Regions from separate parts of the Pantoea sp. X-Soil-OKNW-713 genome, predicted to be linked through region 3. Evidence: predicted binding sites of a transcription regulator. Region 3 holds the regulator's gene; each other region holds the start of a gene.
What was found. The regulator Fur, encoded in region 3, represses iron uptake genes when iron is present. The targets are predictions, from matches to a motif close to ATAATAATGAGAACNACTATCAA.
Positions count from the first base shown of each region.

Region 1: AC6I8R_RS08030 (TonB-dependent siderophore receptor) is a predicted target of Fur. The motif match lies at 4,924-4,946, and genes of this name have one in related genera.
Region 2: AC6I8R_RS02630 (isochorismate synthase) is a predicted target of Fur. The motif match lies at 2,031-2,053, and genes of this name have one in related genera.

Region 1 is NZ_AP035995.1:1,731,086-1,738,561, forward strand. It holds gene AC6I8R_RS08015 (FGGY family carbohydrate kinase) at 1-1,355, shown strand, start outside; gene AC6I8R_RS08020 (flagellar brake protein) at 1,560-2,294, opposite strand; gene AC6I8R_RS08025 (GlsB/YeaQ/YmgE family stress response membrane protein) at 2,478-2,726, shown strand; gene AC6I8R_RS08030 (TonB-dependent siderophore receptor) at 2,785-4,884, opposite strand; gene treA (alpha,alpha-trehalase TreA) at 5,117-6,799, opposite strand; gene ghrA (glyoxylate/hydroxypyruvate reductase GhrA) at 7,007-7,476, shown strand, end outside.
Region 2 is NZ_AP035995.1:586,021-593,496, forward strand. It holds gene AC6I8R_RS02625 ((2,3-dihydroxybenzoyl)adenylate synthase) at 1-814, opposite strand, end outside; gene AC6I8R_RS02630 (isochorismate synthase) at 825-2,003, opposite strand; gene fepB (Fe2+-enterobactin ABC transporter substrate-binding protein) at 2,180-3,145, shown strand; gene entS (enterobactin transporter EntS) at 3,140-4,390, opposite strand; gene fepD (Fe(3+)-siderophore ABC transporter permease) at 4,572-5,528, shown strand; gene fepG (iron-enterobactin ABC transporter permease) at 5,525-6,496, shown strand; gene AC6I8R_RS02655 (ATP-binding cassette domain-containing protein) at 6,493-7,287, shown strand; gene AC6I8R_RS02660 (enterobactin synthase subunit F) at 7,364-7,476, opposite strand, start outside.
Region 3 is NZ_AP035995.1:1,240,633-1,248,108, reverse strand. It holds gene fldA (flavodoxin FldA) at 1-519, shown strand, start outside; gene fur (ferric iron uptake transcriptional regulator) at 876-1,322, shown strand; gene AC6I8R_RS05705 (hypothetical protein) at 1,380-1,775, opposite strand; gene glnS (glutamine--tRNA ligase) at 2,011-3,678, opposite strand; gene nagE (N-acetylglucosamine-specific PTS transporter subunit IIBC) at 3,830-5,857, opposite strand; gene nagB (glucosamine-6-phosphate deaminase) at 6,200-7,000, shown strand; gene nagA (N-acetylglucosamine-6-phosphate deacetylase) at 7,062-7,476, shown strand, end outside.

The DNA.
Region 1 (7,476 bases), 490 kb from region 3:
AGCAGGACCCTTTGGCCATCTGGCAGGCGGTGAGACAGGCGGTAAGCGACTGCCTTGCGCAGTGCCACGGTGAGCCTGTGGAGGCGGTGGCGATCAGCAACCAGCGTGAATCGGTGTTGATCTGGCAACGGCGCGATGGGCAACCCTTAACTCCGTTGGTGAGCTGGCAGGATCGCCGTTCCGAATCGTTCTGTCGTGACTTACGCCAGGCGGGAAAAGCACCGCGTATCACCGGCCTGACCGGGCTGGCGGTGGACCCGATGTTTCCCGCAGCCAAGCTGACCGGTATGCTGGCGACCTTGCCGGATGGTCTGGCGCGTGCGCAGGCGGGGGAGTTGTGTATTGGTACGGTCGACAGTTGGCTCAGTTGGCAGCTTACGGGCGGTAAATGTTTCGTCACCGATCATGCCAACGCCGCGCGCACCCAGTTGTATAGCCTGCACAGTGGCGACTGGGATGATGAATTGTTGGCGCTATTTCACATTCCCCGCGCGGCGCTGCCGGTCATCGTGCCGTCGGCCAGTGCGCAGGGGGAAGTGGCGATTGAGGATATCCCCGGTTTGCCACCCGGCACGCCGCTGCTGGCACGCATCGGTGATTCCCACGCCGCGCTTCAGGCACAGCGTAGCGGTAGCGAGGAAGTGGTGAAAGCCACCTACGGCACCGGCTCCTCGTTGATGATGTCGATGGCGACACCGTTACTGACCGAAAATGGCCTGAGCACCACGGTGGCGTGGCATGATGGCACTTTACGCTTTGCCTTTGAGGGCAACATCACCCATACCGGCTCGGGGGCTGCCTGGCTGGGACGGATGATTGGCATCAGCGACCCGCGTGAGTTGACCCGACAGGCGCAAAGCACCGCGAGTAACCAGGGTATCTATTTTGTCCCGGCGCTCTCCGGCCTGGGCGCGCCCTGGTGGGATCTGCAGGCGCGCGGCATGCTGTGCGGTTTGACCGATGCGGCAACCCCGGCGGTGCTGGCACGCGTGGCGCTCGAATCCATTACCTTTCAGATTGCCGATGTGTTTTTTGCCATGCAGCAGGCGAGTGGCGTGCAGCTTCCGGCCCTGTGCGTTGACGGTAGCGCCACGGAAAATAGCTGGCTGATGCAGTTGCAGGCCGATGTGTTGCAACGCCCGTTGCGCCGCGTACCCACTCCCGAAGTCTCAGCGCTGGGAGCCGCGTTGCTGGCCGGACGCACGCTGGGCTGGTGGCAGCAGGGCAGTGACATGGCGGCGTTACAGGGGGGAAGCGTGATCTATCCGCGACAGGAGCAGGCGCAAAGCATGCAGGAAAATTATCAGGGATGGCTGGCAGCCGTGGCACGCTGTCGTTACCAGCCTTGCCAGTGAGGTGTGGCCTGAGCCCTCACCCCGGCCCTCTCCCGCTGGCGGGAGAGGGAGACGTGCAATCTGCCCGAACTGTTCCCTTCTCCCGCTAACGGAAAATGTGCTCAATCAGTTCCCTCTCCCGCTGGCGGAAATTGTGCTCGATCGGTTCCCTCTCCCGCTTGCGGGAGAGGGTTAGGGTGAGGGTAAAAGAAGGCGGCGCGGTCCTTACTGAAACCGACTCGCCTTATCACGCGCCAGACGCTCCAGCGCAAAAATCACCTGCTGTAGCTGGCGCTCCTGCACTGGCTCGATGGCGGTAAAACGAAAGCTTAGCCGGGGCGTCACGCGGGTTTCATTCTTACTGGTAATGGTGCTGCGCTCACCGATGTGCAGCAGTTGTGCCGTCACCTCAAACTGACCATATTCGCCCAGTTCGACACGCAGCTTCTTAAAGGTGTCACCGCTGTTTAAATCTTCCGGCAGTTTTTCATCCACCAGCACCCCAATGCCACCCAGTGACAGATCCTGCAAGCGAAAACGTGCTTTGTTACCATCCGGCCATTCACTGTGGCACCAGAAGACAGGCTCCATCGGCGCGTTAACACGGAAGAATTCACGGCGTTGAATTTGCCACACCAGCTCCGGCAGGGCAGCGGCAAAGGCAGGCAACCCCTCGTAGTCCACCTTCTGCAAACCGCTCAGACTGAACTCGACTTTTGCCCCCTGAGTCTCAGCGGCGATGTTGACTTCACCACTCCGCAAAGCCATCTCATTATCCTGGCTATGGCTACCCAGATCGAAGATCACCTGATCTTCATCGGCCGCCAGCATGCGGCTGATAAATTGTCCGCGCGAGAAGTTCACCATTAGCGGGGTCTGGAAACGTAACAGGTCCTTCATTACATTCAGAACGGCCAATGTACCTCGTTTAATATATTGTTCTTTATCGGCTTCTCTCACGTCCTGCTCCACTATCCGATCGTTACTATCACGCGTGCGCGGCTTTCCGTCAGTTATCGGTACATGATAAAAAAGCTTTAGCCTGCTAACTATTATTTCCCGTTGCGTTTGTGCAGCAGCTCAAAATATTCCGTCTATACTTAGCGCTGTGAACACCTTGATTAATAAAGTAAGGAGCAACAAATGGGTATTCTTTCATGGATTATTTTTGGTCTGATCGCCGGGATTGTCGCTAAATGGATTATGCCGGGGAAAGACGGTGGCGGATTCATTATGACCGTGGTTCTCGGCGTAGTGGGTGCGGTGGTTGGTGGCTGGATCAGTACCCTGTTTGGCTTTGGTAAGGTGGACGGATTCAACTTCGGCAGCTTCGTGGTGGCGGTGATTGGTGCCATTGTGGTGCTGTGGATTTATCGTAAAGTGCGCAGTTAACCCATCCGGTTTCCCTGAAACCCGTCATCTGGCAACAGATGGCGGGTTTTTTAATCAATTAAAAATCGTAACCGATGGTCGCTGTCACGGTGCGTTCCGCGCCGCGGTAGCAATAACCGGTGCCATAGCAGGCGGCGAGATATTTACGATCGGTCAGGTTATTACCGCTGACCTGCAACCATGCCCCTTTCAGGCTGCTGTTCCACGCGGCCAAATCGGCACGTAATGACGCATCAAACAAGGTCACCGAAGGCAAACGCGTGGTGTTTTCGTTATCTGCCCACTGCTTACCAATGTAACGCACGCCAGCTCCGGCACTCAGACCGTAGTCGAACTGATAATGGCCCCAGAATGACGCCATGCTGTTGGGGGTGACATACGGGGTATGGCCGTCGTTGCCATCGACAGAATCTTTAAAGCGCAGATGATTCAGCGTATACCCGGCGATGGTGCTGAAGCGTGGCGTAATCTGGTTACGTGCTTCCAGCTCGATACCCTGTGAATGGACTTTGCCCGATGGCGTATAGGTGCCGGAAATCACATCGCGGTTGGCAACATCATTCTGCGTCAGGTCGTACACCGCAATCGAATACATATCGCGCGTGCCAACCGGCTGATACTTCAGGCCGGCCTCGTATTGTTCAGAGGTCGTCGGTTTTAGCTGGTTGCCGTAGGGGTCGGTCAGAGAAGCAGGGGTGATGGCCTGGCTCCAGCTGACATACGGGGAGAGTCCATTATCGAAGGCGTACAGCAGGGCGGCACGGCCACTAACGTGATCATCCTGGCGGCGGCTGGTGCCATTTTCTGAAACGATGCGGTCATAGCGGCCAGACAGATCAAGGTGCCAGCGGTCCAGTTGCAGTTCATCCTGCAAATACAAACCGGTTTGATAGTAACGACGCGTCTCAGCTGTCCAGTCGTAGTCCGGCATGCTGCCCACTGCGACGCCGGTCCACGGATTGAGTGAGCTGGCGTAGCCGCTGGCGCTGAGAATATCGTTCTTATAACGATGATATTCCGCCCCCAGAGTGACGCGGTGTTGTACCGCACCGGTGCTGAAATCTGCCTGCAACTGATTATCGGTTGCCCAGGCTGACAGCGACGAACGCTCGCCAGAATAATAGCGCGTCAGCAGGTCCGGGTTAGTTGCATCCCAGCCAATCTGGTAGACCTGATCCAGATCGACATTCGAGTGGCTGTAGCTGCCGGTGGAGTGCACTGACCACACTTCATTGAAACGATGGGAAAAGTCGTAGCTGTAGATCTGCTGATGACGTTTGAACTGATCGAGCGCGCTATCGCCTTCATAAAAACTGTCGCTCAGTTTGCGGCCATTGTGGCTGTAGAGCGTACCTTCGGCAGGCACCGACCCATGATAGCCGCCTGACGGATCTTTTTGCAGATAAGCGCGCAGGATCAGGCTGGTATCGTCATTGGGTTGCCACATCAGCTGCGGCGAAATGGCGTATTTTTCTTCGCGAGTATGGTCGTATTGCGTGTCGCTGTTGCGGGTAATGCCGGTCAGGCGAAATGCCCACTGATCGTTAATCGCGTTGGTGTAATCAAAGGCCGCGCTGTTGGTCGCGTTGGTACCGGTCGACAGGCGGAAATGTCCCTCTTCAGCGAATTGCGGTCGTTTACTCACCATATTCACCAGGCCGCCGGGCACCGTCTGGCCATATAACGCCGACGAGGGGCCTTTAATGATATCAATGCGATCCAGGAACCAGGGATCCACTTGCAGGATATTAAAGCTGCCGCCATCGCTCATGACGCGCAGGCCATCAAGGAAGGTGTTATCGACATCACCGCCGTGGAAGCCACGCAGCGAGATGGTGTCGTAACGGGTTGCTGCGCCGCCAAAGTTGGTAAACACGCCAGGGGTGTAATTCAGCGCCTGGTTAAGATCGGTCGCGCCCTGATCTTCCATCTGCTGGCGCGTCACCACCGAAATGGACTGCGGCGTGGTGATCAGCGGCTGGTCGGTTTTACTTGCGCCGCTACTGCGTGTCGCCAGATAGCCTTGCGTGGGGGAGGTGGCGCTCTCCTGCGGTAGTGCGGTGACCACCAGCGTATCTTCAGCAAAACTGATGCCGGGTAACGCCAGGGCCAGTGCGCACAGCACGCGGCAACGATTGAGGGTAAACAGGCAGGTCATCTTAGTTCCTTCGAAAGAAATGAGATAATAGAAATCGTTATAAGAGTGAGAATTATTATCTTTTCGATAAAGGCATTTCAAGATGTAACCGAGAGTTTGATTAACCGGGCATTGCGTAGCGGCGCGATTTATCGCGCGGTTTTTACCGACATCGAACGCGGAAATGCGCGATAAATCGCGCCGCTACGATGGATAAATAGCCGGATCGAATGATCCGGCCAGGAGAGAAGGATTACGGTTGTGTCGCGGTCAGCGTGGGCATATTCGGAATGTCGTGCGCGCTGTCGCAGGTTTTCTCTTTCGGACAATATTTGTCGAGCAGCATCAGGGTTACGCCGTTGGTCCAGCCAAAGCCATCCTGTAACGGATACTCACCCCCGCCGCCACCGCCGAGTTTCGCCCCTTCCACCACGTATTTCTCAACCAGCTTATGCTCCTTGTCATAGGTCATCTGCACGTTCTGCAAAAAGCGCTGACCAATCTGTTGGGCCAGTTGCGGCTGCTTATAATGTTCCAGTCCGGTCACCGCGACCCACTGCAACGGAGCCCAGCCGTTAGGGGCATCCCACTGCTGGCCGTTATTGATGGTGGTGGTCACCAGCCCGCCGGGTTTCAGCAACTGTTTTTCCACGGCAGTCGCGGTGCGGTCTGCCTGTTTATCGCTGGCGAGTTGCATATATAACGGGAACAACGCCGCCGCCGTGAGTTGTGGATGTACCTGTTTACTTTGCCAGTTGTAGTCGGCGTACCAGCCGTGCTGCTCATCCCACAGATAACGATTGATCGCCGCCTGGCGGGATTCCGCTTTGCTGGCAAACTGCTGCGCCCGATCATTGTGATGCGCCAGCTTCTCGGCTTTAGATAACGTCTGTTCCAGATGGAACAGCAGGCTGTTGAGATCGACCGGGGCCAGTTGGCTGGTACGAATGGTCGCCAGATTGTGCGCATCGGTAAACCAGCGTGAGCTGAAGTCCCAACCGGATGCTGCGCCAGCGCGCAAATCGCGATACACCTGCGCCTTATCACGCTGCGTTGCTTTCTTCGCGGTATTCACGTCATCCAGCCAGGATTCGGTACGCGGCACATCGCGATCGTCCCAGTAACGGTTGAGCAGGGTACCGTCGCTCAGTTTAATCACCCGCTTACTGGCCTGACCGGCAGCCAGCGTGTCACTGCCCGCCATCCAGTAGTCATACTCTTTCTGTAACTGCGGCAAATAGTGGGTGTAGACGCTGTCACCGTCGTGGGACGCCAGCAGGTCGATCATCAGGCTAAAAAACGGTGGTTGCGAGCGGCTCAGATAGTAGCTGCGGTTGCCATTGGGGATATGGCCGTAACGATCCAGCTCCGAGGCAAAGTTATCCACCATATCCTGCACCCGATCCCAGTGGCCGCTTTCCGCCAGGCCGAGCATGGTGAAGTAGCTATCCCAGTAATACACCTCGCGGAAACGGCCACCGGGCACCACATAGGGTTTTGGCAGCGGCAGTAGAGAATCGTACTGGCTGGTCTGCGGTGTGGATCGTGTCAGTACCGGCCACAGGCCATCTATGTGGGCACGCAGGCTCTGACCGGCGGGAGGCACGTATTTATCCTGCTCTTTGGGCAGCGTGAAATTGGCATCAACGAAATGTTTCAGGTCGAAGTTGCGCTGGCTTTTCTGCATCTGCCAGTCGGCGAGAATCGATGAGGGGTTATATTTCGGCACCGCATCGGCAAAGGTTTTCTGGTCCGGATAAAATTTTGCCTGTTGCACGGCATTAAAAAGAGGGCCGAGACGGATATCGGGTGGCTGTGGCTGGTTGTTAAGCATACGGCCATTATCTTCGGCATGGGCCACGGCACTTCCCATCAGCAGAGCGGTACTGAGCAACAGGCGCAGATGCCCTGATGTAAATACGACATTTTTTATCATCGGTTTTTCTCCTTGTCCGAAAAGGTGGTGCGCTAACGCATTGACCACCCAAACAACTTTAGTCGCTATCACCGGGCTTAGCCGCTTATGGCACAGGAAATGTGAAGCACCTGGAATTAATCACGGAAGAAATTGCATTCGCGCTAAGTTTTTTGCTTGCCCTGCGACGCTATTTCCCTGAGGCTGAAAGAAAAAAAGGAGAGCAGTATGGAGATTATCTGGTATCACCCATCGATGGACCCCGAGAGCTGGCTCAGTGGGTTACGTCAGCGCTTACCGCAGGCTAAGGTCCGTCGCTGGCAGCCAGACGATAATGCACCGGCGGATTATGCGGTGGTCCGTTCACCACCGGTGGAAATGCTGCGTGGACGTGCGTTAAAAGGCGTGTTTGCGATGGGCGCAGGCGTGGACGAAATTTTGCAGCAACTGCGTCAGCACCCGGAAATGCTGGCGGCAGAGGTGCCACTGTTCCGGCTGGAAGATACCGGCATGGCACGACAGATGCAGGAATACGCGACCTGGTGCGTACTCGGCTGGTTCCGCCGCTTTGCCGATTATCAGCGCCAGCAACAACAGGCACACTGGCAGCAGCTCAAACCGTACACGCGTGAAAACTTCACCATTGGTATTCTCGGCGCTGGCGTGCTGGGCAGTAGCGTGGCGCAGAGCCTGCGTCA
Region 2 (7,476 bases), 650 kb from region 3:
GTTTTTCGATCAACGGAAAGCACAGTGTTGCGCTGGGATCGGCGGCCAGTACCACCTGACCACCGGCATAAAACACGCCGAGTGCGCCGGGTGAACTCATCGGAAAGTTATGTGCCGCAGGCAGCGCCACCAGATAGCGGGTGCGGTCGGTCACGGCGCAAATATCCACGCTGCCACGAATGCTGTAGTAGTAATCGTTGTGGGTACGCGGGATCAGCTTCGGCGTACCGGTACTGCCGCCGGAGAGCTGGAAGAAGGCCACTTCATCACCCGCACTCGGCGTCGGGGTGAAATCACCGGCGCTTTCCGCCAGCAGCGTTTCCAGGGTGTTTTCCGGCTGGGTGTCATTGCGCAGAATCACCTGCTGCAACGAGGGATGGCTGCGGCACAGCACATCGATAAAGCTATCATCAGCGAACAGCGGATGGGTACGATCGGCAATCAGCAGCACCGGTTCAATCTGCGCCGCGTAGGCGGTCATTTCTGTGCGCTGATGGCTGAACAACGCATTGACGGGTGCCACGCCGATTTTAAATAAGGCAAACAGGGTCAGATAGAAATCCGCCACGTTGCCGAGCTGCACCAACGCGGTATCGCCGGTTTTCAGGCCGCGACGTTGCAGGGCAGCCGCCAGGTTGTCGGTCAGCTGATCCATTTCGCGATAGCTGATTTGGCGTTCGCCGTCGATCACCGCGATGGCGTCATTCTGTTGCTGACGCGCCAGGATGTCGGTCATTGGTACGTCGAGCCAGTAGCCTTTTTCGCGGTAACGGGTGGCGAGTTCATCAGGCCAGCGGTTGTAGGGAATACTCATGGTCTTTCCTTTATTGCAGTCCAAAGGCGCGCAACATGGTGTCCAGCTTCACGCCGGTTTCACGCCATTCTGATTCGGGTTGAGAGTCGGCCACAATTCCGGCACCCGCGAACAGGCGCACGCGGCTGTCATGTACCGTGCCGCAGCGGATGGTGACGACCCATTCGCCATTGCCTGCGTCATCGCACCAGCCGACGATGCCGCCAAACAGCTGACGATCGAACGGCTCCAACTGTTGGATCAGCTGCTGCGCTTGCTGATGCGGGAAACCGCTGAGCGCCGGAGTCGGATGCAGCAGGCAGGCGAGGGACAGGGCATTCTCGCGCGGGTCCTGCACTTCACCATCAATCTGCGTGGCGAGATGCCATAACGTTGAGGTGGTGATGAGCGAGGGCACTGTCGGCACCGACAGCAGACGGCTGCGCGGTTGCAGCGTGGAGCGCATCGCATCGGTGACCAGCTGATGTTCGTGCCGATCTTTACTGGAGTTCATCAACGTTTCGCCGGCTGCGCGGTCGGTTTGGCTGTCGCTATCGCGACGTGCGGAACCGGCGAGAGGACAAGAGCTGAAATCACGCCCCTGTTTACGCAACATCAGTTCCGGACTGGCTCCCAGCAACACACCACCCTGCGGCAGCGGCAGATGGAAATGGTAGCTGTTAGGGTTTTGCGCCATGACCCGCTGCATCAGCGCAGCGCTATCCACCGGTTGTTCAGTCACGATATCCATCAGGCGCGACAGGACCACTTTGTCGAGATCGCCACGTTGTGTGGCCGCCACCGCATCTGCCACCATTTGGGTAAAGGCGTCGTGATCCGGCACTGCCGCACGGCGGCGCACGGCGGGCAGCGCACTCAGTTCGGTCGGTAACGCGGCCAGTAAATCGGCACGCTTAAAGGTCTGATGGGATTCAGGAATAAACAAAGCGGCAGGTTGGCTGACATCAAACGGGATCGCACCGACCAGAATCGGTTGCTCGATACCCTGCTTTTTCGCCGCCGCAAAATGCTGGCGCAGCTGTTGCTGAAAATCACCGTCTAACGCAGCAGCATCCTGAACCGGTTCGGTCAGGGTGGTGTAGCACCCCTGAGTCACCAGGCTGCGCCAGGGAGATGTGAACAGGAATCCGCGACAAAGTGCGGAAAAATCCTTCAGCCAGGCATTTTCAAACGTGGAAGATTCCACCATAATTTTCACCTATAAATGATAAGATTATTAAGAATGATTATCATTTTTATTATGGCCCTGTAACCTACGTCGAATGGTCCAAAGAGTCAATCAGTTCGCGGGTGTTCCCTTATCTTTAAGCGTTTTCCGGCATTTATGCCGGGGGCGGAAATAAGCTAAATGATGGATGAAAACTTATGAATAAATGCGGTTTATGGGGCATGGTTGTCCTGTTGTTCATTTTACAGGCTTTTAGTGGACTTGCGCGTGCCGAACAGGGCTGGCCACGCAAAATTCAGACCGAACAGGGCGTGGTGACATTGACCAAAGCCCCCCAGCGTATTGTCTCAACCAGCGTCACCTTGACCGGTTCACTGCTGGCGATTGATGCGCCGGTGATTGCATCGGGTGCTACCGCCCCCAACAGTCGCCTCTCCGACGATCAGGGCTTCTTCCGTCAGTGGGGCGAGGTGGCGAAACAACGCGGCGTCAAACGCCTGTATATCGGTGAAGCCAACGCTGAAGCGGTGGCAGCCGAAGATCCGGATCTGATTATCGTCAGCGCCACGGGTAACGACTCCGCCATCAAGCTGGTGAGTCAGCTTTCTGCCATTGCACCGACGCTGGTGATTAACTACGACGATAAAAGCTGGCAGGACCTGATGACGCTGCTCGGTGAGGCCACCGGTCATGAAACCGAGGCGGCGCAGCATATTAAAGCCTTTGCCGATCGTCAGGCCGCGCTGAAAAAAGCCATCACATTACCGCCGCAGCCGGTTTCCGCCCTGGTGTGGAATGGCGATGGACGCGCGGTGAATTTGTGGACCGCTGAATCGGCGCAGGGCAAATTGTTGCAGCAACTGGGCTTCACCCTGGCGATGCCCCCGGCCAATATTCAACAAAGCCACAGCATGGGACAGCGCAAGGACATCATTCAGCTCGCGGGTGAAAACGTTGCCAGCGGCCTGACGGGACACAGCTTCCTGTTATTTGCTGGCGATGACAAAACCCGTCAGTCGGTGCTGGCTAATCCGTTCCTCGCACAAAACGCCGCCGTGACGCAGCAACAGGTTTATGCAATGGGCGTTGACAGCTTCCGCCTTGATTACTTCAGTGCCAGCAACCTGCTTGCTCGCCTGGAAAAACTGTTTGTGAAGTCATGATGCTTCTTCCGCCAGCGTTACGGCTGGCGGTTGATAGCGACGTAACGATCCCATCACCAGCCACATCAGCACGCCCAGCAGGGTGGCAGCAAAGCCAAACACCGCGGCCGCCTGCTGAGGTAACAGCCAGGCACCGATCCCGCCAATCAGCGCCGCGCCCAGCGCATCCCCGGTGACGTTTTGTGCCGTCCATAAGCTGTTAATACGACCCAGCAGCGCATCAGGGGTTAATGCCTGAATCAGGGTGTACTGCACCAGGCTGGTAATGGAACTGAAGTAACCGAACGCCACCAGGCAGAGCAACGCGAGGGTGAAGTTTGGCATCAGGCCAAACAGCCCGAGCGCCAGAAATGAGGCGATAGCGCTACTGATAATCAATAAACCGGGACGCGCGGCCTGTGCTAACCGACCACTGGTGACAGCGCCGATTGCGGCACCCAAAGGCACGGCAGCGAACATCAATCCCAGTCGGTCGGCACTCACCTCCCAATGCGGAGCCAGCGCCGGATAGAGCACGCGAATCGCGCTCGCCAGCGTCACCAGTGCGCCCATCAACGCCGCCATTCCCACCAAAGGCGTGGTAAACAGAAATTGCACACCGGTTGCCAGCGATTTCAGGGGGTGCTCGCGCGGCTGTGGCGGCGGCGGTAGCATCGGCAGTTTTAGTAAGGTCAGCACGGTCAGTAAGGTCCCCAGCGCCGCGAGGACGAAGTTCCATACCACGCCGCCACTGGCAATCACCATGCCGGCTATCGCCGGTGACAGGATGGAGCCGAAGCGTACTGAAAGCATGGTAATCGCGCCTGCCTGCATCAGATTCTCGCGTCCGACCAGCGCCGGAGTCGCGGCCAGCAGCGCGGTGACGCCAATCGCACCGAAAAAGCCATCCCACAGCCCCAGCAGATACACCGCAGTCAGTGAGGGTTCAGGCAACGCCGCGTTGATCGCCAGTCCGACAAAGCCCAGCCCACAGGTCGAGCGGGCGAATAAAATCAGTTTCTTACGTTCATAACGATCGGCCAGTACCCCGCCGGTTAGCAAACCAATAAACATGCCGCAGGCGGCTACCGTAACGCCGAGTCCAACCAGCAGGGGGGATTTTGTCATCTGCTGAATTTGTACCGGCACCGCCACCGCCAACATGCCGAGTGCGACAATCGAGATAAAGCGGGCGATAAATACCGCGCGAAACGCCGGATGGGATTTAAGCAGGGAGAGATCGATAAAGTGGGAGGGTTTGTTCATTTCTTCGCCTTTTTGCACCAATTTTCCTCATCTTCCGCGAGGCGAGTCATGATAACATAGACAAATACGAGTAATAACGATAACAAATATCATTATCACATTTACCCTACGCACGCGATTACGTTGATGATTAAAGGTTCATAACGCTATGCACCAGACTCGCGCACTTGCAGGATCAGGGATGCTGCTGGTGCTCCTTATTGCCCTGAGTTTAATGCTTGGGGCAAAATCCATCTCTCTTTCCGATGTTTATCATGCCGTTACCACCACCTGTGGTAGTGCGGATTGCGTTATCGTTCGCGAGGCACGTCTGCCGCGCACCCTGGCCGGATTGCTGGCGGGCGTGGCTCTGGGACTGGCTGGCGCGTTAATGCAAAGCCTGACGCGCAATCCGCTGGCTGACCCCGGCATTCTCGGTGTGAATGCCGGAGCCAGCTTCGCCGTGGTGCTGGGCATTGCGTGGTTTGGCGCAAATACCCCGTCTGAATGGCTCGGTTTTGCTTTTGGCGGTGCGTTGTTGGCTTCGTTATTGGTGTCGATGACCGGCGCGATAGGTGGCGGGCGCGTCAATCCGGTGCGTTTAACCCTGGCCGGTGTCGCGTTAAGCGCGGTACTGGAAGGGCTGACCTCAGGCATCTCGCTGCTCAATCCTGACATCTATGATCACCTGCGTTTCTGGCACAGCGGTTCGCTGGATATTCGCGACTTCACCATTCTGCGTATCCTGTGGCCAGCCGTTGCCGTCGGAAGCGTGGTGGCTTTCTGTTTGTCGCAGGCGTTAAACAGCCTGAGTATGGGCGGCGATATGGCGACCGCGCTGGGTACGCGCGTGGCCCGAACCCAGGTACTGGGGCTGCTGGCGATTGCGCTGCTGTGCGGTGCAGCCACCGCAGCGGTTGGACCGATTGCGTTTGTTGGGTTGATGACGCCGCATCTGGCGCGCTGGCTGGTGGGGAATGACCATCGCTGGCTACTGTCTGCTACCGCGTTGGTGACGCCGATCCTGCTGTTAACGGCGGATATTATTGGTCGACTGCTGGTGCCTGGTGAGCTGCGCGTTTCTATCGTTACCGCCATGCTGGGAGCACCGATGTTGATTGTACTGGTGCGGCGCAAACTCGCGCGAGGTGTTGTATGACCCGGCGCGTCATGTTTCATACCTTCTGGTTGCTGCTCGGTTGCGGATTGCTCGCGTTTCTGGCGATGACACGGGGTGCTTTGCCGGTCAGCGGTGAACAAATCTGGCAGGTGATGCTGGGACAGGGTGCCAGCAATATCAAACTGATCGTGCTGGAGTGGCGTCTGCCACGCGTGTTGATGGCGTTGCTGATTGGCGCAGCGTTGGGCGTGAGCGGCGCGATTTTCCAGTCACTGTTGCGTAATCCATTAGGCAGCCCGGATATTCTTGGCTTTAACACCGGTGCCTACAGCGGTGTGCTGGTGGCGCTGGTGTTGTTCAACCAAAACGCCTCGGCGATGACGGCCGCTGCGATGATTGGCGGCATTGCCACTGCCGCGCTGGTTTACCTGTTTGCCTGGCGTAACGGCGTGGAAACTTTCCGTTTGATTATTGTCGGCATCAGCGTGCGTGCGTTGTTGATGGGGCTTAACAGCTGGTTGATTATCAGCGCTTCGCTGGATGCTGCCCTCAGCGCCGGTCTGTGGAGCGCCGGTTCGCTGAACGGTATAACCTGGACAAAAACGCCGCCGGTGATCGTGGTGTTACTGCTGGCGCTGCTGTTGGTGGCGCTGCTGGCCCGCCGGATGCGTTTGCTGGAGATGGGGGATGACACCGCCTGCGCCCTTGGTGTGCCGGTGGAGCGTAGCCGCCTGTGGTTGATGCTGCTTGGCGTGGTGCTGATCGCTGCTTCAACGGCGCTGGTCGGCCCGATCTCCTTTGTGGCGCTACTGGCACCGCAGATTGCGCGCCGTCTCGGCGGCGGCATGCCGTTGGCAGGGTTGTGTGGAGCGCTGTTGCTGATTGCTGCCGATTTCGCGGCCCAGCATCTGTTCTTACCTTATCAATTGCCGGTGGGGGTGATTACCGTCAGCATCGGCGGCCTTTATCTGATTGCTTTACTGGTGCGGGAGGCACGACGCCAATGACCGAAATCTCCAGTCGTCTCTATGGCGAAGGGTTGACGCTGGGTTACGACAAAAAAGTGGTGGCAGAAAATTTGTCGGTGGCGATCCCGGAAGGGGAGCTGACGGTGATTATCGGCCCGAATGCCTGTGGCAAATCAACCCTGTTACGCACCCTGAGTCGTCTGAATACGCCGTTAAAAGGTCAGGTGTTTTTGGACGGAGAAGCCATTGCGCGCTATCCCACCAAAGAGGTGGCACGCCGCCTGGGCCTGCTGCCGCAAAGTTCTAACGCCCCGGCAGGCATCAGCGTCACTGAGCTGGTGGCGCGTGGACGTTATCCACATCAGGCGCTGTTCGGGCGCTGGCGTGCTGAAGATGAAGCTGCGGTGCAGCAGGCGATGCTGGCGACCGGGGTGTCTGATCTCGCTGATCAGCAGGTGGATACCTTGTCTGGCGGTCAGCGTCAGCGTGTGTGGATTGCGATGGTGCTGGCGCAGCAAACGCCGTTGTTGTTACTGGACGAGCCGACCACCTGGCTGGATATCACCCATCAGATTGAATTGCTGGAATTGATGCAGGATCTCAATCAACAGCATGGCCGTTCGTTGGTGGTGGTGCTGCATGATCTGAATCACGCCTGCCGCTATGCCACGCACCTGATTGCTATGCGTCATGGACGGATTATCGCGGAAGGGAAACCGGCAGAGATTGTCACGCCCGCGTTGATTGAGCAGGTATACGGCTTGCGCTGCGTGATTGTGGAAGACCCGGTGGCGCATACGCCAATGATTGTGCCGTTGGGACGGCCGTAGCGGTGTGATTTATCGCGCGGTTCCGTGCGCGGTGCTGGAAAAAAACGGCGCGATAAATCGCGCCCTACATTCTGGATCAGAGTTTGCTCAGTAGCCGTTGTAATAACGGTCCGATTTGCTCAAACATCTTCGGCGAAATGATATCGACGTGGGCGCAATCCATCGGCCACACCTCCAGCTCGCCGACAT
Region 3 (7,476 bases):
GGCATTTTCTTCGGCAGCGATACCGGCAATACTGAAAACATTGCAAAAATGATCCAGAAACAACTGGGTAAAGATGTGGCCGAAGTGCATGACATTGCCAAGAGCACCAAAGAAGATCTCGAAGCATTCGATATCCTGCTGCTGGGCATTCCGACCTGGTACTACGGCGAAGCGCAATGTGACTGGGATGATTTTTTCCCGACTCTGGAAGAAATTGATTTCAATGGCAAATTAGTCGCGCTGTTTGGCTGCGGTGACCAGGAAGATTACGCTGAATACTTCTGTGATGCGATGGGCACCATCCGCGATATCATCGAGCCAAACGGCGCGGTGATTGTGGGACACTGGCCGACCGAAGGCTACCATTTCGAAGCCTCGAAAGGTCTGGCAGATGACAAACACTTCCTCGGTCTGGCGATCGATGAAGATCGTCAGCCTGAACTGACCAACGAACGTGTTGATAAATGGGTGAAACAGATTTTCGATGAGCTGCAACTGAAAGAGATCATTGAAGCCTGATCCCCTGCCCTCCTCAATGTGGGCGCTGGCTCACATTGAGTTAAAGGAATTTCCTATAAAAATAATAGCTACTGTTTTTTAACTTTTTCCCGCAAATCTGTAGAATACCCGTAACGGTCATCCGCTTATTCCTCTGGCATCAGAATGAGGCTGAGTGAAATGGAAACAAAGACCTGCACGATCCCCGCCGGCGTTAGTGACATTTCTCCTTACAGCCACTGGTGATTTTCAGGACATTGCCTTGGTTTTCATTTCACTGCTTGAGTTCTATAATGAGACGCAAATGAGAATGCGCGTGATCGACATTCAAGGCCCTGCGCCGCAAGTGACTAGCTAAGTAACAGGACAATATCCGCATGACTGACAACAACTCCGCATTGAAGAAGGCTGGCCTGAAAGTCACGCTCCCCAGACTGAAAATTCTGGAAGTGCTTCAGGAACCCGAATGCCATCACGTCAGCGCGGAAGATTTGTACAAACGCCTGATCGACATGGGCGAAGAGATTGGTCTGGCAACGGTTTATCGCGTTCTTAACCAGTTTGATGACGCGGGAATCGTGACCCGCCATAACTTCGAGGGTGGTAAATCCGTCTTTGAACTGACGCAACAGCATCACCATGACCACCTGATCTGCCTGGATTGTGGCAAAGTGATCGAATTCAGCGATGAATCCATTGAAACGCGTCAGCGCGAAATCGCCACACGTCACGGTATTAAGCTGACTAACCACAGTCTGTACTTGTACGGCCACTGTGCGTTGGGAGACTGCCGCGAAGACGATACGCTCCACGACAAGCAATAAAATGTGCTATGCAGTATAAAAAAACCGGTGCCTGGCACCGGTTTTTTTATGGCTGCATCACTGCACCAGCGTTTCCTGTAAATAACGCCAGCGCGGAATTGAAGTACTGCAATCCAGTACCGCCAGTGAGATGCGGCTCTGGTTGGTGCCGTTCATCATTTGCAATTCACGATACTGAATCGTCACTTCCTTGCTTTGTTGCGAAATGATGGCATGTTCGCTGGTGGCGATACGCATCCCTTCACGCTGACCACGCAGCTGACGGAACAGCACTTCCGTCGCATTGAAATCCAGTTGCTTGCCCTGCGGGGTCACCATTTTGAAATCCGGGTGAAAGTGCGCAAGGAACAATTCAATGCTGTCGTCGGTGCTATCCGACTGATTAAAAATACGTTCGATAAGTTGATGTAATACCACTACGCTGTGTTTGGCTTCCTGAGCGAGACTTGTCATTTTTTTTCCTTTATAACCCGCGGAGCAACGTCTGAGAGCGGATAGCCTACCTGAAAAAAAGTTTTTAACACTCGTAAATTGATTAATTATGTTAAAGTCAGATTAGTTGCAAATCCCGGTAACAAGCACGTTTCGCAAGCCACAGAATAAAAGATGGCTAAACTCAAATTACAGCCAATAAAAAAGGGCGATTTCTCGCCCTTTTATCAGGATATGGGGAAAACGACAAAAAGGATTAATCGCCGATTTTCGCCCAGGTATCACGCAAACCGACAGTACGGTTGAATACCAGCTTAGAAGGCTGTGAATAAACGCTATCCGCGCAAAAATAACCTTCACGTTCAAACTGATACGGAGCAAGCGCTACTGCATCACGCAGACCCGGCTCAACAAAACCTTGTTTGATTTCCAGCGAGTTCGGGTTGATGGTGGTGAGGAAATCCTCTGCCGCACCTGGGTTCGGTACACTGAACAGACGGTCATACAGACGGAATTCCGCAGGCAGCGCATGGATCGCCGAAACCCAGTGGATCACGCCTTTCACTTTACGGCCATCAGCCGGATCTTTGCTCAGGGTATCGACGTCACAGGTACAATAGATGCAGGTGATATTGCCTTCATCATCTTTCGCTACGCGCTCGGCACGGATCACATAAGCATTACGCAGACGGACCTCTTTACCCAGCACCAGACGTTTGTACTGCTTGTTGGCTTCCTCACGGAAATCAGCGCGATCGATCCACACCTCACGGCTGAACGGAACCTCACGCGTGCCCATTTCCGGCTTGTTCGGATGGTTCGGCATGGTGATGATCTCTTCATGACCCGCAGGCAGGTTCTCAATCACCACTTTCAGCGGATCCAGCACCGCCATAGCACGCGGCGCATTCTCGTTGAGATCGTCACGGATACATGACTCCAGCGAGGCCATCTCAACGATGTTGTCCTGTTTCGTCACACCAATACGCAGGCAGAATTCACGAATCGAGGCTGCGCTGTAACCACGACGGCGCAAACCGGACACGGTCAGCATACGCGGGTCATCCCAGCCTTCTACCACCTTTTCACTCACCAGCTGAGTCAGTTTACGCTTCGACATCACCGCGTATTCCAGATTCAGACGTGAGAATTCATACTGACGCGGGTGAACCGGAATGCTGATGTTGTCCAGCACCCAATCGTACAGGCGACGGTTATCCTGGAACTCCAGCGTACACAGCGAATGGGTAATGCCTTCCAGCGCGTCGGAGATGCAGTGGGTAAAATCGTACATCGGGTAGATGCACCATTTGTTACCAGTCTGGTGATGCTCAGCAAATTTAATGCGATACAGCACCGGATCGCGCATCACGATAAAGTTTGATGCCATATCGATTTTGGCACGCAGGCAAGCCTTGCCCTCTTCGAAGCCACCGGCGCGCATTTTTTCAAACAGCGCCAGGTTCTCTTCCGGCGTGCGATCGCGGAACGGGCTGTTTTTACCTGGGGCAGTCAGGGTGCCACGGTATTCGCGAATCTCTTCCGGCGAAAGCTCATCCACATAGGCCAGGCCTTTGTTGATCAGTTCGACCGCATAGTTGTACAGCTGGTCGAAATAGTTCGAGGAGTAACAAACGTCTCCGCTCCATTCAAAGCCCAGCCATTGCACGTCGCGCTTGATGGACTCGACGAACTCCATATCTTCTTTCACCGGGTTGGTGTCGTCGAAGCGCAGATTGCACTGTCCCTGGTAATCTTGTGCGATACCAAAATTCAGACAGATCGATTTCGCATGGCCAATATGCAGGTAACCATTGGGCTCAGGCGGGAAACGGGTATGCACGCTGTTGTGCTTACCGCTCGCCAAATCTTCGTCGATAATCTGACGAATAAAGTTCGTTGGGCGGGCTTCAGCCTCACTCATCTCAAAATCCTCAAATACAATACGGGTGATTTGTCCTGGAAAGTAACGGAGTATGATCCACAAAGCGCAGAAGGGAAACAACCGTTTGTTGGTCGTTTTAAAACAAAAAAGGCAGGAATCGCTTCCTGCCTTTGGGGTTTATCACAAGGGTTTAGCCTTTAACCTCGTACAAACGGGTTTCACCGGCGACCACTGACCCACTTGCCAGCAGATTGAGGCCAGCGAAATCATCGCTGTTGCTGACCACCACCGGGCTGATCATCGAACGGGCATGGGCGTTGAGGAAATCCAGATCCATTTCCAGCACTGGCTGGCCCGCCACCACCGTTGCGCCCTCTTCCACCAGACGCGAGAAGCCTTTGCCTTCCAGCGCGACGGTATCCAGACCCATATGCACCACGATCTCAACACCGTTCTCGCTCTCCAGACAGAAAGCATGGTTGGTATTGAAGATTTTCACGATGGTACCGGCAATCGGTGCCACCACGGTTTTACCGGTAGGCTTAATTGCCAGACCATCACCCACCGCCTTGCTGGCGAAGGCTTCGTCCGGCACCGCGTCCAGGGCAACCACTTCACCGCTCACCGGAGCCACCAGCGTGGCGATCACGCCTTTGTCGCTGTTCAGCACGGCCTGCGGCTGTGGTGCAGCGGCCTGTGGAGCAGAGGGTGCGGCAGCCGCAGCGGCGACCGGGCCTTTAGTCAGCACAGTTTTCATTGCGCTAGCGATGCTTTCCGCCTGGGTACCGACGATAATCTGCACGCTTTGTTTGTTGAGACGGATAATACCGGATGCACCCAAACGTTTCGCCACGCTGTCGTTCACCTGTGCGGCATCTTTCACGTTCAGACGCAGACGGGTGATACAGGCATCGATGTTGGTCAGGTTTTCTGAACCACCCACGGCACCAATGTAACGACGCGCCAGCGATTCGGTCTGGCTTTCGCCACTGCCGCTGTGATCAACATTGACGTCATAGCCGTCAGTTTCATCATCAGCAGCCAGTTCACGGCCCGGTGTCATGAGGTTGAATTTCTGGATAGTGAACCGGAACACCACATAGTAGATGGCGAAGAACACCAGACCTTGTGGGATCAGCATCCACCAATGGACCGCCAGCGGGTTACGCGTTGACAGTGCCATATCCACCAGACCGGCGCTGAAACCAAAGCCCGCAATCCAGTGCATGCTCGCCGCAATAAATACCGAAAGCCCGGTCAGCAGCGCATGGATGACATACAGCACCGGTGCCACGAACATAAAGGAGAATTCCAGTGGTTCGGTGATGCCGGTAAAGAAGGCAGCAAAGGCAGCAGCCAACATGATACCGCCCACTTTGGCACGGTTTTCCGGACGCGCGCAGTGGTAAATCGCCAGCGCCGCACCCGGCAGACCGAACATCATGATCGGGAAGAAGCCCGCCTGATAGCGACCGGTGATCCCCGGAATGCCGCTGCCATTAGCGATGGACTGTGCACCACCGAGGAATTTCGGAATATCGTTGATGCCAGCCACATCAAACCAGAACACGGAGTTCAGCGCGTGATGCAGGCCAACCGGAATCAGCAGACGGTTGAAGAAGGCATAGATACCTGCGCCAACAGAACCCAGTTTCTGAATGCTCTCGCCAAAGCTGACCAGACCATTAAACACCACCGGCCAGATATACATCAGAATGAACGCGACGAGGATCATCAGGAAGGAGACCAGGATGGGAACCAGACGGCGGCCACTGAAGAATGACAGCGCTTTTGGCAGCTCAACGTGGCTGAAGCGGTTATAGACTTCCGCCGAGATAATCCCCACCAGGATACCGACAAACTGGTTCTCGATTTTGCCAAAAGCGGCAGGCACTTGATCCAACGGGATTTTCTGAATCATCGACACGGCGGCCGGTGAACACAGGGTAGTGACCACGAGGAAACCAACGAAGCCAGTCAGCGCCGCAGCGCCGTCTTTATCTTTTGACATGCCATAGGCAACACCGATGGCAAACAGCACCGACATATGCTCGATGATCGCGGCACCGGATTTGATCAGCAACGCAGCCAGAGCGTTACCCGCCCCCCAGCTGTCAGGATCGATCCAGTACCCCACCCCCATTAAAATTGCCGCTGCCGGCAGGGTCGCCACCGGCACCATAAGCGCTCGGCCGACCTTTTGCAGATATCCTAAAATACTCACCTTATTCTCCCCCTTTGAGACTGGCGTATTGCCGTAGCGCGGGTTGATTTTATTATCCCGGCACCCGGTAGCTTAGATGACACTTTTCACCACGAGGCGAAGTGTAGAGATAAATTAATTCGCCTCGCAAATTAAAACCACAACAACTGTGACTTTTATCACCAAAAATGACGTTTACACCCCCTAACTGCTAGCCATCACCCCAAACTTATTTTATGATGAAAAATATCAGGGCGCACTTTTCCCCGTATGGTTGAGCTTAAACGGATTACGCTTAAGAACGGTCTGTAGAGAAAACGGCGACCCCACTTTTCAATCTTTAACTGAGGTGAAGACATGAGACTGATCCCTTTAGCCACACCTACCCAGGTGGGTAAATGGGCCGCGCGCCATATTGTTAACCGCATTAATGCGTTTAATCCTGGCCCAGATCGTCCCTTCGTGCTAGGTCTGCCCACCGGTGGCACACCACTGGAAGCGTACAAGCACCTGATTGAGATGCATAAAGCGGGCCAGGTTAGTTTCAAACATGTGGTCACGTTTAACATGGATGAATACGTTGGCCTGCCAAAAGAGCATCCGGAAAGTTACCACAGCTTTATGTATCGTAATTTTTTCGATCACGTTGATATCCAACCAGAAAACATCAATCTTCTGAATGGCAATGCGGAAGATATTGACGCAGAATGTCGTCAGTACGAAGAGAAGATCCGCGCTCTGGGCACAATCCATCTGTTTATGGGTGGCGTGGGCAATGATGGTCACATCGCCTTTAACGAACCAGCCTCCTCGCTTGCATCCCGTACCCGTATCAAAACGTTGACACACGAGACTCGCCTCGCCAATTCCCGTTTCTTTAACGGTGATGTGGATCAGGTGCCAAAATATGCCCTGACCGTGGGTGTAGGTACGTTGCTGGATGCCGAAGAGGTGATGATTCTGGTTACCGGTCATGTCAAAGCTCAGGCGTTGCAGGCGGCGGTAGAAGGTAATGTTAACCATATGTGGACCATCAGTTGCTTGCAGCTGCACGCCAAAGGCGTGGTGGTGTGTGATGAACCCGCCACCATGGAACTGAAAGTGAAAACCGTGAAATATTTCCGCGAAATGGAAGCGGAAAATATGAAAGGTGTGTAAGACCACGTTGTAAAAATCCTGCTGCCAGCATGGCGGTGGGCTTAGCCGGGAGAAAGAAACGATGTACGCATTAGTAAACGGCCGGATTTTTACCGGTCATGAAATTCTGGACAATCATGCGGTAGTGATTGCCGATGGCCTGATTGAGCGCGTCTGCCCACGCGATGCGCTTGACGCCACCCTGCCGCAACAGGATGTTGCGGGTGCGTTTATCGCTCCCGGTTTTATCGATTTACAACTTAATGGCTGCGGCGGCGTGCAGTTTAACGATGATATCGATGCACTGACCGTGGAAACGCTGGAAATTATGCAGCGCGCCAATGAGAAATCAGGCTGCACCAGCTACCTGCCAACGCTTATCACCAGCACCGATGCGTTAATGAAACGCGCAATCGAAACCATGCGCGCATATCTGGCTAAACATCAAAACCAGGCGTTGGGTTTACACCTCGAAGGTCCGTGGCTGAATAAAGTCA